DNA from 3 places in the Gracilibacillus pellucidus genome. Region 2 is predicted to be linked to each of the others. Evidence: predicted binding sites of a transcription regulator. Region 2 holds the regulator's gene; each other region holds the start of a gene.
The links. The regulator CtsR, encoded in region 2, represses protease genes until heat stress. The targets are predictions, from matches to a motif close to ATGGTCAATAAAGGTCAAACA.
Positions count from the first base shown of each region.

Region 1: a site for CtsR is predicted at 2,726-2,746, ahead of SH601_RS13020 (ATP-dependent Clp protease ATP-binding subunit). Genes of this name have one in related genera too.
Region 3: a site for CtsR is predicted at 2,358-2,378, ahead of clpP (ATP-dependent Clp endopeptidase proteolytic subunit ClpP). Genes of this name have one in related genera too.

Region 1 is NZ_JAWZSR010000007.1:182,232-187,380, forward strand. Features, by position in the region: gene SH601_RS13010 (DNA-3-methyladenine glycosylase family protein) at 24-896, shown strand; gene SH601_RS13015 (tetratricopeptide repeat protein) at 893-2,233, opposite strand; gene SH601_RS13020 (ATP-dependent Clp protease ATP-binding subunit) at 2,822-4,948, shown strand; gene SH601_RS13025 (GNAT family N-acetyltransferase) at 5,053-5,149, opposite strand, start outside.
Region 2 is NZ_JAWZSR010000011.1:71,807-76,955, reverse strand. Features, by position in the region: gene SH601_RS15655 (GNAT family N-acetyltransferase) at 1-1,115, shown strand, start outside; gene SH601_RS15650 (hypothetical protein) at 1,381-1,683, shown strand; gene SH601_RS15645 (CtsR family transcriptional regulator) at 1,824-2,288, shown strand; gene mcsA (protein-arginine kinase activator protein McsA) at 2,300-2,836, shown strand; gene mcsB (protein-arginine kinase McsB) at 2,833-3,909, shown strand; gene clpC (ATP-dependent protease ATP-binding subunit ClpC) at 3,911-5,149, shown strand, end outside.
Region 3 is NZ_JAWZSR010000001.1:347,630-352,778, reverse strand. Features, by position in the region: gene gap (type I glyceraldehyde-3-phosphate dehydrogenase) at 1-34, opposite strand, end outside; gene SH601_RS01615 (sugar-binding transcriptional regulator) at 72-1,100, opposite strand; gene SH601_RS01610 (glutaredoxin family protein) at 1,233-1,472, opposite strand; gene clpP (ATP-dependent Clp endopeptidase proteolytic subunit ClpP) at 1,695-2,291, opposite strand; tRNA gene SH601_RS01600 (tRNA-Arg) at 2,510-2,582, shown strand; gene SH601_RS01595 (HPr family phosphocarrier protein) at 2,658-2,912, opposite strand; gene whiA (DNA-binding protein WhiA) at 2,986-3,933, opposite strand; gene SH601_RS01585 (gluconeogenesis factor YvcK family protein) at 3,965-4,918, opposite strand; gene rapZ (RNase adapter RapZ) at 4,921-5,149, opposite strand, start outside.

The DNA of each region.
Region 1 (5,149 bases), on a different contig from region 2:
AATTTGGAAAGGGGATTTTTACCATGTGGTCAGAAAAAATGGAATTAGAAACACCGTACGATTTTGATTATTTATTATTTCGTTTAGAAATAGATACGTTGAACCATGTCGATCGAGATAATCGCAGTATATCTGTTCCTTTACGTATGAACGAGACAAAACATGTCGTTAAAGTAACTGCAAAAGGTACAACAACAAAGCCTCTATTTATAATAGAAGGTCATGATGAAGGCGATAAAAATGATTTATTAGAGCGGATTATCGACATTTTTGCATGGGAAGAGGATTTACATGTCATCGGGAACTTTTTTGCTAAGACTGATTTAGCAGATTTATTTGAAATGTATCCCGCAACACCACTTATCCGAGAATTTGATCCTTTTCATAACTTAATGAAGACGATTATCCATCAACAACTAAACACAGCTTTTGCTGAAACGTTAACAGCACGTTTTGTAAAGAAATACGGCGAGAAAGTTGATGGTGTCTGGTTTTATCCTACAGCTGAACAAGTAGCAAACATTCCTTATCAAGAGCTGAGGGAGATGCAATTCAGTACAAGAAAAGCAGAGTATGTGATTGATACCGCAAAGAAAATTGCTGCTAATGAGCTTTCTTTAACCGATTTATATAATGAAAATGACCAAGAAGTAATGGAACAACTAATGAAAATTCGCGGAATTGGTGCATGGACAGCTCAAAACTGGTTGATGTTTTCACTCAGCAGGAAAGATTTATTCCCTGCGAGCGATATAGGTATCAGACGAGCGTTACAGCATTACCTGCAACTAGACAAAAAGCCGACTGCATTACAAGCAGAAGAGTGGAGCAGGGCATGGAAACCATACCGCTCCTATGCAACGATGACTTTATGGCGTAGTATTGAAGAAACTTAAGATGATATGTTTGTCATCAGTTGTTTATAATTGTTTGCTTGTGTTTGGTCACCTTTTGCTAAATAGCTCTTGTATAAATATTGAATCGGAGCGGGATCATTTGGTGACAATTCCATTTCCCATTCAAAACAAGCAATTGCTTGATCATACTGCTCTAAGTCAAAGTAAATTTCCCCTAAGGCAAATTGTTTGTCAGGATTGTCAGAAAACTGGTCCATTTTCTGTAGCTTTTGCATGATTGGTAGCTCTGTATTTTTAAGTTCTGTAATGATTTCCTTTAATGATAAATGTGGTAAAAGCTTTTTAATTGTTTGATGTAATGTTCTCTCGAGCTGCGCAGTGTCATTTTTGTAAACATATATTAGCGCATGTAGGACAGCCCGATAATTAGTTGCTAGTCGTTTGCTGGATGCCATAGTCAATACCTTTTCAAATAGAGCACGGTCATTAATTGCTTCCGTATGATGAAGATAGTAGTGTAAGATCTCGGAATATCCTTCGACTTTTACGAGTATATCAATGATTTCCTGTGGTTTTGGGTATTGTGTTAATACCTCTCCCCAGAGTGCAATTTGATCCTCTTTATCTAGCTGTTCAGTGATTAATTGTTCAAGCTTTATTACCATGTTTTTAGAAGTACATTTAATAAACGTAAGTAGTAAGAGATCAAACTTACGCTTTTCTTTATCGTATTGTTCGATGAATGTGTTTATGACTGATTCAGGGAAATGTTGCTCAAAATAAACAGATTCTAAATAGAGAGGATCTGACCATTCCTTTGTTAGTTGGTCAAGGTTACGGTACTGTTCTTTATATTTTTGAAAGTCAAAGTGTTGAAGCATCTCTTTTACGAAAGGATCGTGTGGACGGACTTGTGCATAATTAGCTATAATACGAAAAGCTTTCTTTAATTGACCGTTGCGGCGATAGTTGTAAAATGTGTTTTTGCAAAGTGCCGTGATTTTTTTGTTATTGACGTAATTGTCGAACATGGCAAGTATGTAGAGCGTTTCTAATTCACTATATTTATTGGATAATTTTTGCACCATTTGATTATTAGCTGTTAGACGATACGTGTCCTCTTGAAGTAGTACGTGTATTAATGGATGGTTTCCGGCGAACGATATGCCAGATTGAAGTGCTGTTTTTAGAAAGGATTGCAATTTGATAGAGGTAGTTTTTTTGGCATTAATGTAGCGGTCTTTATAGAAAAATAAATAATAAGTTTGATTTTTTTTACTAGTAGCTTCGATAATTTTTGCTTGTTTATAGACGGTCATCTTGGCAACTTTGACACGCATTGTCTTTTTGTTATGCATCAACTGGATAGTTGTCATATATGAAACAACTCCTTCTTTAAATAACAGATTAATTATAGTGTAGCACAAATTGTCTGTTGGAAAAAGGAAGGAGTAAATGTTAAGTGTTTGTAATCTTTTGGGCGCAAAATAATTTGTACCTGATTTGTGTGATAAAATAGAAGAAAAATACTTAGGGGGATTTATGTGCTAAAAGAAATCTTGTGGACGATATTCTTAGCCATATTACTCGTATTTGTTCCTTTCGGTGTTGTTATATAGAAAAATTAATAGAAGTTAGAGCAACCTGCACATGTAGGTTGCTTTTTGTTTTGTAAGGAGTGAAGCATTGTTTTAGAAGTGTCATCAAATCTATATGCTGACAAAAAGAGGAGAGAAATAGCTCAGAAATGTTAACAAATCAATGCACAAGCAAAGATGTACTGATAATAGCAAGTTATTGTATTCTGTGATAGCCCCTTTTAAGTTTAGAGATGGAATAATCGTTATATTTTTTGAGCAAACTTCTTGAAAGTCAAAAAAGGTCAGATTATAATAATAAACAAGAAAGGTCAAATATAGTCAAAGTCAAAATTGACTTTGAAATAATTGAAGGAGGAATGACATATGAAATGCCAACATTGTGGTGTTCATCAAGCAACAATTAGTGTAAACCTTCGAATCAATAATCAAAATGAATCTTTACATGTTTGTGAATCATGCTTTCAAGATATAAAAAATCAAATGAAAAATCCATCTGGAATGTTTGGAGGACAAGGATTTGAAGGCTTTTTTAACGGAGAAGCTAACGGATCTAACCAAGCATATACAAAAGCAAATACCCAAAAAGGTAGCAAAGGTAATGGTTTGATTGATCAATTAGGTAAAAACTTAACCGATGCTGCACGAGCAGGATTAATAGATCCTGTTATCGGACGTGATGAAGAAGTTAAACGAGTGATTGAAACATTAAATCGCCGTAACAAAAATAACCCTGTATTAATCGGAGAGCCAGGTGTTGGTAAAACAGCAATTGCTGAAGGGCTAGCACTCAAAGTAGCAGAAGGAAATGTACCATCAAAATTATTAGATAAAGATATTTACCTTTTAGATGTAGCGTCACTAGTTGCTAATACAGGAGTTCGTGGTCAATTTGAAGAACGAATGAAAAAATTAGTATCTGAATTACAAGAACGTCAAAACGTTATTCTTTTCGTAGATGAAATCCATTTACTAGTAGGAGCAGGTACAGCAGAAGGTTCACAAATGGATGCTGGAAATATTCTAAAACCTGCATTAGCGCGAGGCGAATTACAATTGATCGGTGCTACAACATTAAAAGAGTATCGACAAATTGAAAAAGATGCAGCGCTCGAGCGTAGATTCCAGCCTATTAAGGTGAAAGAACCGTCCTTAGAAGAAGCGGAACAAATTTTACATGGCTTAAAAGAACGATATGAGAAATATCATAAAGTAAGTTATCCTGAGGACGTTTTAAATGCAGCGGTAAGATTATCAAAACGTTATATTCAAGACCGTTTCTTACCTGATAAAGCAATTGATTTAATTGATGAAGCAGGTGCACGTCTTAACCTTGAAGTGAGTGAATCCGATCACGATGCATTACAAAATCGGCTTGATGAGATTGCAAAAGAGAAAATGGAAGCTGCCGAAAAAGAAGATTATGAACGTGCAGCGAATTTAAGGCATCAAGAAATTAAACTGGAGAAAAAATTAGCAGAAACGAAAGAAGCACCAAAAGCAGAAGTAACTATTGAAGATATTCAATTAATTATAGAAGAGAAAACAGGCATTCCAGTTCGAAAAATTCAGGCAGATGAACAGTCTAAAATGAAAAGCTTAGCAACTAACCTAAGTGAGAAGGTCATTGGTCAACAAGTTGCTGTCGATAAAGTTGCAAAAGCAGTCCGTCGTAGCCGTGCTGGATTAAAAGCAAAACATCGCCCAATCGGTTCATTCCTTTTTGTTGGACCAACAGGTGTCGGTAAAACGGAATTAACTAAAGCATTAGCAGAAGAATTATTTGGCACGAAAGATGCGATGATTCGCCTTGATATGAGTGAATATATGGAGAAACATACAGTCTCCAAAATTATCGGTTCACCACCGGGATATGTCGGCCATGAAGAAGCAGGACAATTAACAGAAAAAGTACGTCATAATCCATACAGCTTAATACTGTTAGATGAAATTGAAAAAGCACATCCAGACGTACAAAATATGTTCCTGCAAATTATGGAAGACGGTCAATTAACGGATAGTCATGGTAGAACAGTGAGCTTCAAAGATGCTGTTATTATAATGACAAGTAATGCCGGAACTGGCGCGAAGAAAATTACAGTAGGTTTCAATAACGATAACAATGAAGCTGTATCAACACTTGAAACATTGGGCAACTATTTCAAGCCAGAATTCCTGAACCGTTTTGATGCGATTATTCCATTCAATGAATTAGAACAAGAAGATCTACTTCAAATCGTAGACTTAATGATTGCCGAATTGAGTGTGCAATTAAATGAAGCGGAACTTGACATTACTGTGAGCGATGATGCGAAGAAATTCCTTGCTAAGAAAGGCTATGATCCTCGTTTTGGTGCACGTCCATTACGTCGTGTTATACAAGAAAAAGTAGAAGATGGCATTACAGATCTAGTCTTGGAAGAAGAGGATGTTAAACAAATAGAAATTATATTCGAAGAAGAAGATATTGTTGTGAAAAAAAGCGCTAGTTAATGATAGCAACAAAACGCTGTAAAAACAACGCTTGGAGAAGCTACTGCTCCAAGCGTTGTTTTATTATAACCATTCTTCCGCTAAAAGTCCGTAAACGACATGGTCTACATAATGGTCATACAGCCATTCTGCCATTCTGCTTGTCTTAACCTTCCTTCTTCTTCAAAACCAAAAAGTTCGGGGAGTACTCTACTTTTATTG
Region 2 (5,149 bases):
AATTCGCTTTTCAGTATGTGTTGTCAGAAAATCAGTTGGGTCGAAAGAAAGAGCAATTGAATGATCAAACTATCTGGGGATGGATAGAAAATGATCAGTTAGCAGCAAAGGTTCACGTTTTAACATTAAGAGTACATATCTGCGGGCAAATAATGAAAATGGGAGGTATTGCTGATGTTGCCTCATGGCCAGAATACAGAAGAGGTGGTAAGATAAAGCAATTATTAAAACAAGCTCTAGTCGAAATGAGAAAAGAAGGACATCTGCTTTCCTACTTACATCCATTTTCTGTCCCGTTTTACCGTAAATATGGTTGGGAACTTGCTTTTGATAAAGTTGAAAGTGTTATTCCGATCCAATGTTTTAAGAAAGAATGGGGTGGAAAGGGTTACGCAAAAAGAATGAGTCAGAGTGACCAATTACTCTCTGTACTACGAAAGGTATATACAGACTACGTCACTCAGTTTATAGGTGCACTTGAGCGGGAATTAGATTGGTGGAATTATCGTATTGTAACTGATGATGATGTAATTGCTGTTGTATATAATGTGAATCATGAGGCGGAGGGGTACATAATATACAAAGTGAAGGATAATAAATTGACCGTGAAAGATATGGCATATAGTACGGTCAATGGTCAAATGTTGCTATTTGAGTTCCTTTATGGTCATGATTCAATGGCTAGTGAAGTGGTAGTAAGCTTACCTACAGGTGATGCTAGTAAATTGTTAGTTGATGAACCAAGGTTTGAGCAAAAGGTTAAACCATATTTTATGGCACGTATTGTAGATGTTCCGGCGTTTCTTCATCAATTTTCTTATAATCGATTAGATGATATTAGTCCTTTCACTATATCGATAGAGGATGACTTTCTATCAGAAAATACAGGAATATACCGGTTTTCAAATGAAGATAACGGATTCGTATATTCTACAGAAAAGAATACATTACCGAATATAACAATTAGTATTCAACGGTTAACACAAATTTTCCTAGGATATAGTCGTCCTATGGAATTATTTAATCTAGACCTTATAGCTGGTGATAGGCAAGCTGTAGAACAATTAGAGAAAGTGGTTCCGATTGGCCGGTCATATTTCCCTGATTTTTTCTAATATAGTAAGAAGAGGTTGTTATGTGGAATAATTTATTGAATCCATAATTTATCGAATCAATCACAAAATTAATCATCGCACTTGCTTTATCCGGTTTAATTGGTTTCGAAAGAGAAGTAGGCATTCAGCTGGCTTTCGTACACATATATTAGTGGGAGTCAGCTCGTGTCTGATGATTCTCTTGTGAATTAATGGTTTTCAATATTTTATTGAAATGTATGACCACGGGGCGGGTACTGGATTAGGATTTATTGTCGGGATTGGAATGTATAAAGAAGCAATTATGACTACCTTGATTATTTTGAGCAGCTTAGTAGTGTTGAATAAATTCAAAAAGAGATTGCATCGAGCTAATCATCACATTATTTTTGAAGTGAAACTCTCAAAGGAACATAACGCTTCTACTTTTATTGATCGCGTACAATATCCTATTGAGATTCGTGAATTTGATATTTCAAATGAAAACCCTGAAACAACGAAAATAAGAATGATATTGATGCAATCCATCAAAAGAAGCGTGATAATCTATTTGAGAGGTTGTTGGAATAGGAAGAAGTTAGGAAAATAAAGATTCGTTTTCGCCAGTTGTGTTTGAAGGATGGAGAGAAAGGTTATAATAAGGAAGACCAAATAGTTTTCAATCCTGTAAACATACAGTATAATAAAAATATAGTCAAATATAGTCAAAGTCAGATTGGAGGAGGGAAAATGCGGAACATTTCGGATATTATTGAAGAATATTTGAAACAAACGATGCATAGTAACAAGCACAAGATTATCGAAATAAAACGTAGTGAAATTGCTGATCGTTTCGAATGTGTGCCTTCTCAAATTAATTATGTCATCAATACACGTTTTACTTTGGAAAAAGGTTACTTAGTCGAAAGCAAACGTGGTGGTGGTGGCTATATTCGGATTAGTCGTATAACGAATGAAGATAAAGCACAGCTAATAGATGAAATTATTAACATGATTCAGCCAAAAATTTCACAGCAGAAGGCGATCAATATTTTGGAAAGACTTCTGGAAGAGGATCTTATTACTGAGCGTGAGGCTAAGCTTATGGTTAGTGCGATTGACCGTAACACACTCACATTTCAACTACCGATACGTGATGAGATTCGTGCCAGAATTTTATCAGCAATGCTTCATGCCTTGAAATATCAATTTTAGGAGGTGTCGGTATGGATTGTCAGGAATGTAAACAAAATCCGGCTACCGTTCATTTTACGCAAGTAATTAATGGCGAGAAGACAGAAGTTCGTGTTTGTCAGCAATGTGCGAAGGAAAAAGGCTATGTTCCACAAGATGATGATGTTTATTCCTTACATCATCTCTTATCAGGCTTATTTAATCCGAAAACTGCCGTACATCACCCATCGCCACAGACAGAAGAAGACTTAAAATGTCATCATTGTGGTATGACTTACCAACAATTTACTAAAATTGGTAAATTCGGATGTGCTTCCTGCTATGAAACATTCTCTGACCATTTAAATCCGCTGTTTCGTAAGGTGCACAGCGGGAATACGGTTCACGAGGGAAGAGCGCCAAAGCGGAGAGGTTCTGATGTATACAGTCGTAAGAAACTAAGAGATTTGAAGGTGAAATTGCAAGAGGCTATTGCAGATGAGGCATTTGAACATGCTGCAGAAATTCGCGATGAAATAAAACTGGTAGAGCAGGAGTTACATCACGATGAGGAGCGTGATGACACATGAGTTCAGAGCAATTTATGAATGAAGCTATTAGTCCTTGGCTAAAAGAGAATGGGCCAGATAGTGATATTGTTATGAGTACCCGAATCCGATTAGCTCGCAATTTTGAGCAATCTCCTTTTCCTTTAATTGCAGATGAGGAAACGCTAGAGGGTGTTCTTTACTTTATGGAAAAGGAATTTAGCCATCGTTCTTATTTACAATACAAAGATTTAGAGTTTGTCAGGATGTCTGAGTTAAATTCATTAGAAAAACAAGTGCTAGTGGAAAAACATTTAATTAGTCCGCACTTAGCAGATAAGTCAAGATATGGAGCAGCACTGATTTCTCAAAATGAACAAGTATCTATTATGGTTAATGAGGAGGATCATATTAGAGCGCAATTATATTTTCCTGGATTTCAATTAGAGGAAGCTTTAGATCAAGCTTTTCAAATAGATGATTGGCTAGAAGAGAAGATTAATTATGCCTTTAATGAAGATAGGGGATACTTAACCTGCTGTCCAACGAATGTAGGTACTGGTCTTCGTGCTTCTGTAATGATGCACCTACCTGCCCTTGCTTTAACGCGTAAAATTAACCGAATGATACCAGCTATTAATCAGCTAGGTTTAGTAGTACGAGGTATTTATGGTGAAGGTAGTGAGGCCTTGGGTAATATCTTCCAAATATCTAACCAAGTGACGTTAGGGCGAGCAGAAGAGGATATTATAGAGGATTTAAAAGGTGTTGTGGAAAAATTAATTGAACATGAACGATATGCGAGAAGGCTAATAATGGAGCAATCAGGTATTGAGCTGGAAGATCGAGTTTTTCGATCATATGGTATCTTACAACATAGTAGAATAATCGAATCGAAAGAAACAGCGAAATGTTTATCTGATGTACAGTTAGGTATTGATCTAGGATTTATTACGAACATTTCCAAATCTATTTTGAATGAGTTGGTTGTTTTAACGCAACCGGCATTTTTACAACAATATGCAAAAAAAACACTGACACCGAATGAACGCGATATATTTCGTGCATCCTTGATTCGGGAGCGTTTTTCATTGGAAGAGAAGGAGGAAGATTAATATGATGTTTGGACGTTTTACAGAAAGAGCCCAAAAAGTTTTAGCTTTATCCCAAGAAGAAGCGGTGCGTTTAGGTCACAACAATATCGGCACAGAACATATTTTATTAGGGCTGGTAAGTGAAGGTGAAGGAATTGCAGCCAAGGCGCTTAGTGCTATTGGTTTAGGTGCGGATAAGATTAGAGCAGAAGTCGAATCTCTTATTGGCAAGGGAAAAGAGGTATCTCAAACGATCCATTACACACCTAGAGCGAAAAAGGTGATTGAGCTATCTATGGATGAAGCGCGCAAATTAGGTCATTCCTATGTAGGAACAGAACACATTTTATTAGGACTTATTCGTGAGGGTGAGGGTGTAGCTGCACGTGTATTAAATAATCTAGGTGTGAGTCTTAATAAAGCTCGTCAGCAAGTATTACAGTTGTTAGGTAGTACAGAGTCCGGAAGTGCTCAGAATGGACGTAATGCACAAAATAGCAATAATGCAAGTACACCGACATTAGATTCGCTTGCTCGTGACTTAACCGCGATTGCGAAAGAAGGTAATATTGATCCAGTTATTGGTCGCGGTCAAGAGATTGAGCGTGTTATTCAAGTATTGAGTCGTCGTACGAAAAACAACCCAGTCTTAATTGGTGAACCTGGTGTAGGGAAAACAGCAGTAGCAGAAGGATTAGCACAACAAATTGTCAAAAATGAAGTGCCAGAAATTCTTCGAGATAAGCGAGTAATGACGCTTGATATGGGGACCGTAGTTGCGGGTACAAAATATCGTGGTGAATTCGAAGACCGTCTGAAGAAAGTGATGGAGGAAATTCGCCAAGCAAACAATGTTATTCTTTTCATTGATGAGTTACACACGTTAATTGGTGCTGGTGGTGCAGAAGGAGCTATTGATGCTTCGAATATTTTAAAACCATCATTAGCTCGAGGAGAGTTGCAATGTATCGGTGCGACAACACTAGAAGAGTACCGTAAATATATTGAAAAAGATGCAGCACTTGAACGTCGTTTCCAACCAATTCAAGTTGATGAGCCATCTGTTGAAGAATCTGTACAAATTTTGCAAGGCTTAAGAGACCGTTATGAAGCACATCACCGTGTGACGATCACAGATGATGCGATTGAAGCGGCGGCTAAACTATCTGATCGTTATATTACAGATCGTTTCTTACCAGATAAGGCGATTGATTTAATCGATGAAGCAGCATCTAAAGTACGTCTAAAATCTTATACAACA
Region 3 (5,149 bases), on a different contig from region 2:
GGCCAAAACCATTAATACCTACTTTTACTGCCATGCTTAATTCCTCCTTAAAGTATCCTTATAATTTATATTTAAAGGGACGTGCCCTTTAATAACTTGTTTGCCGCCGCTTCATCTGTAATTAGCACATTGCTTTTACCTTGTTTGAAATAAGATTGGATTGCTTCTGCTTTCGACGATCCTCCAGCTACAGCAACAACATACTCAGCATGCTCTAGCTCTTCCAACTGCATACCTACTGTTCTTGCTTTATAAACAACTTCACCTTTTTCATTTAGGTAATAACCAAAAGCCTCACTTACAGCATTACACCTCTTTAATGTATGTAAAACTTGTTCAGAGGCTTTACGACGTTTTGCCATCGTATATGCATCCCCAATACTGTGCAGAACTATCTTCGTATCATGAATCATCTCCAAAATATCCTTAATCGCTGGCTCTTCGATGATGGAATGATACGTTTCTTCACTTAATGGATCCGGTACATACAACATACGATAATTACCATTTGCTTTCTTTGCCATTTGAGCGCAAATAGTATTAGCTTGATTCTCCACTCTTTCCCCTAGTCCACCTCTAGCAGGAAGGAAGGTACAATTCATAGCGTGCTCAATTGGCTTCATCTGATTCGCAACTTCTGCCATCGTCGTTCCACCAGTCACCGCTATCGTTTGATTAGAAGTTAATACGGAATGTAAAAATTTCACACTCGCTTTTCCCAGTTCCTGTTTAACGGAAGCTTGTGAGTCACTATTCCCTGCAACGATAATAACGTGATCTAATTGTAATTTATCCTTGATTTGAGATTCTAACACACGAAATTCAGAAATCTCATTCATGAAGGAGGCTAATTTCTCTACAATTGCTATCCCTTCATCTGTAAGACTCATTCCTTTAGAACTCACGTTAATAAATCCATGCTTGCTTAAAAATTCAATTTCCGTACGAACTTCTCGCTCCTTCAATTGAAGATGTTCAGCTAAGCTACGGCGTCCGATTAGTTGCATCACTTGTATGTAATGAAGTATTTTATATCTTTTTTGCATGATATCTAGTAAATCTGGGTACAATTTTGCTTGAATATCTAATAAATCCTTCAATCGGAAACGCTCCTTCATTTAATAGCGGGGAATATTTGTCCCTCCTAGTCGCTTTCCGTCCCACTCAGAACAAAAAAATAACTTCCTTAGTTATTGTACCAAATGGACTAGCATCTCTCAACTATTTTGTCATTAATTTTTCATTTTTAGATAGCTTTCGATCTTTTCCATGTCGATCATCCCCGCATCGACAATTGTATCTTCATGTTGAACGACTGGGATCATGAGATGATAGGCTTCAAACCATTCATTATTATTATAAATATTTACTTCTTCTAATTCAAACAAATAATCTTGCTGCAAGATCTCTAAAATTGTCTTTGCCTCGTCACAAAGACCGCAATTATCTTTTCCGTACAATATTAGTTTCATTCAGACAACCACCTTATATGTTACGTATTCTCGATACGTTCCTATTTTACATTATCGAGACAATTTTTTCATATAGAAAAGGAAATGCTGGACAATCGTTATCCTGCTAGCAATTTTTGATTTTTTATTACATAAAGTGAGACTTCAATCAGTGGGAGTTTTTCGGACGTTTACACCGTGAAACAAAAAAAGTGACGGAGTAATTCCGTCACTTTTTGGCTCTTAGTTTAAATCAGATGGTTTCTTTTCCATTACTTGATCGATTAAACCATATTCTTTTGCTTGTTCAGCAGTCATAAAGTTATCGCGATCTGTATCTTTTTCTACTACTTCTAATGGTTGACCACTGCGGTCTGCCATAATTTGATTTAGTTTTTTACGCATTTCAATAATACGGGTTGCATGAATTTCAATATCAGATGCTTGACCTTGCGTACCACCTAATGGTTGGTGAATCATCACTTCACTATTAGGTAACGCAAATCGTTTACCAGGTTCACCAGCTGTTAATAAGAATGCACCCATAGATGCTGCCATTCCGATACAAATAGTATTTACTTTTGGTTGAATAAATTGCATTGTATCATAAATAGCCATACCAGCAGTGATTGAACCCCCTGGAGAGTTAATGTATAAGGAAATATCTTTTTCTGGATCTTCTGCTGCTAAGAATAGCATTTGTGCTACAACAGTGTTTGCTACATTATCATCAATCGCACTTCCTAGCATAATAATTCTGTCTTTTAAAAGGCGAGAATAAATGTCATAAGCACGTTCGCCTCGATTTGTTTGTTCAATAACTGTAGGTATTAAGTTCATGAATAGTTCCTCCTTTTAACACTTGCTATTTTCTTCATGAATTGTAACTATGTCTATCTTAACTGAATGGTCAAAAAAGGTCAAAAGATTTGATTTACTATATTCATCCTACCCTTCCCTACTATAATTTAAACGTTTAGGAGCAAAAACACAAACTTTAGCGTATGTATTGAAATTATACGAGGGTTTCGCTATAATTATTCTTGTCGCTATTTAATGCGCCCGTAGCTCAGGGGATAGAGCATCGGTTTCCGGTACCGTGTGTCGGGGGTTCGAATCCCTCCGGGCGCGCTTTGATAACAGGTATACTCTAAAGAAAGAACTTCTTACATCCGTTAAGAAGTTCTTTCTTTGTCATAATAAACATTACTTCCCTTCGACAAAACCCACAAGTTCTTGCAATGCCTCCTCTTCATCTCCCCCGTCAACAATAAGTGTAATCCTCTGACCTTTCGATAAAGCTAAACTCATCAAGCCCATAATACTTTTCGCATTAATACGTTTACTACCTTTTTCTATAAAAACTTCTGAACTGAAACTATTAGCCTTTTGTACAAATTGTGCAGCTGGTCTCGCCTGCAATCCTGGGTCAACCGCAATAACGACTTCTTTTTCTAACATGATAACCCCTCCTCGTTTAGTAAGCGCTAACATAACCTTTTATATAAAAGGAGGGATTTCCCTCCTTTTATCACTACTTTACAGATACTACTTCACTTCTTAACTGTTCAGCAAATTGGTCAATTTTTTTCAATCGGTGATTAATACCTGACTTACTAATTTTTCCACCAGACACCATCTCACCTAACTCTTTTAATGAAACATCTTGATGCTCCATTCTTAATTGGGCAATTTCCTTTAATTTATCAGGCAATGCATCTAAGCCTACTGTTTTATCGATAAAACGAATATTCTCTACTTGTCGGAACGCAGCACCAATCGTCTTATTTAAGTTAGCCGTCTCACAATTAACAAGACGGTTAACAGAGTTTCTCATATCACGAACAATTCGCACATCTTCAAACTTAAGTAAAGCTTGGTGTGCACCAATATAATTTAAAAACTCGGTGATTTTTTCTGCTTCTTTAATATACGTAATAAACCCTTTTTTACGCTCTAAAATACGTGCGTGTAAATCATATTCATTCAACAAATTACAGATTGATTGATTATGTTCTTCGTGAAAATTATAGATTTCTAAATGATAAGATGACGTTTCTGGGTTATTCACAGAACCACCAGCTAAGAAAGCCCCTCGTAAATATGCTCTACGGCTCTCTTCTTCTTCTGTATATTTATTAGAGATAGTCCGAACGAATTGAAATGGCTCCATTAATATTTCCATATCTTGAAGCATTTCTTTCACACCTTCATTCATTCTTACGATATATACATTATTCTTTTTTAACTTCATCTTTTTACGAACTAATAATTCTACTGGAATATCATAACTTGATTTTATTAAGGTATAGATACGCCGAGCAATTGCTGCATTCTCTGTCTGTACATCTAGCGAATAGTGATTTCTTGAAAAAGAAATAGCTCCATTCATCCGGATTAGTGCGGCTAGTTCGGCTTGTTCGGAACGCGCATCACTCTCGACTTTCGTTAATTCTTTCTTTATATCAGCTGCAAACGACACCTTTCTCCCCCCTCTCTATCACCTCTATTCATTACAATAATGAATATAATACATTGGCTATTTTATCTTTATCATGTCGTAAAGAATGGTTTTGTTCTTTTACGATATCTTCTTCAATAATATCTAAATCCATTTGACGCAATTTTTCGATATCACTTTTAACTGGTTCTGCATTTTCTTCTGCATATACCATTTGGACATCTTTCGCAATTTCTTCGTTGTGTACGATAACGGTTTGAATGCATCCCGTTCCGATATGGTCCATAATCGCTTCTACATGGTCTGCAGCAGTATAGTGACTTGTTTCACCGGCTTGTGTCATTACATTACATACGTATACTACTTTAGCAGTTGTTTGACGTAAGGCAGCTTCTATTTGAGGGACAATTAAATTGGGTAATATACTTGTATATAAACTACCAGGTGCAATAACAACTAAATCGGCATCTTTAATTGCTGAAATCGCCTCTGGTAATGGAACGACTGGGTTAGGCTCTAAAAACACTCGCTTAATTCGTTTGTTTGCTTTAGGAATATTGGATTCACCTGCTACAATATCGCCATCTTCATATTCTGCATGAAGGGACATATTTTGATTAGCAATAGGATATATATTCCCTTTTACATTTAACACGCGAGAAATCTCTTTAATTCCATTATAAAAATCTCCAGTAACAGATGTCATTGCTGCTAATAGCAAGTTGCCCATCGAATGTCCGGATAGACCATTTCCTTTAGAAAAACGATGCTGAAACAAATCCATTAACATTGGCTCTACATCTGAAAGTGCTGCAATGACATTACGAATATCTCCTGGCGCTGGAATCTCTAGTTCTGAACGCAAGCGACCAGAACTACCTCCGTCATCGGCAACCGTCACAATTGCTGATATATCGATTGGTTGTTTTTTTAGCCCTCGTAGCAGAACCGGCATACCAGTTCCACCGCCAATAACGACTACTTTTTTCCCATTAGGTAATGACATACTTAGCTCTTTCTTTTTTCAATATCACGATGTGTGACATGTGTGACGTAGTTTTTTTGAAAATGTTTGGCTATATGCTCTGCAATAGCAACAGATCGATGCTGTCCACCTGTACAGCCAATGGCAATGACAAGTTGGCTTTTACCTTCCCGCTTATACTGCGGCAACATAAACTGCAATAAGTCGATTGTCTTTTCTAAAAATGTTTGTGTGTCAGTCCATTTAAATACA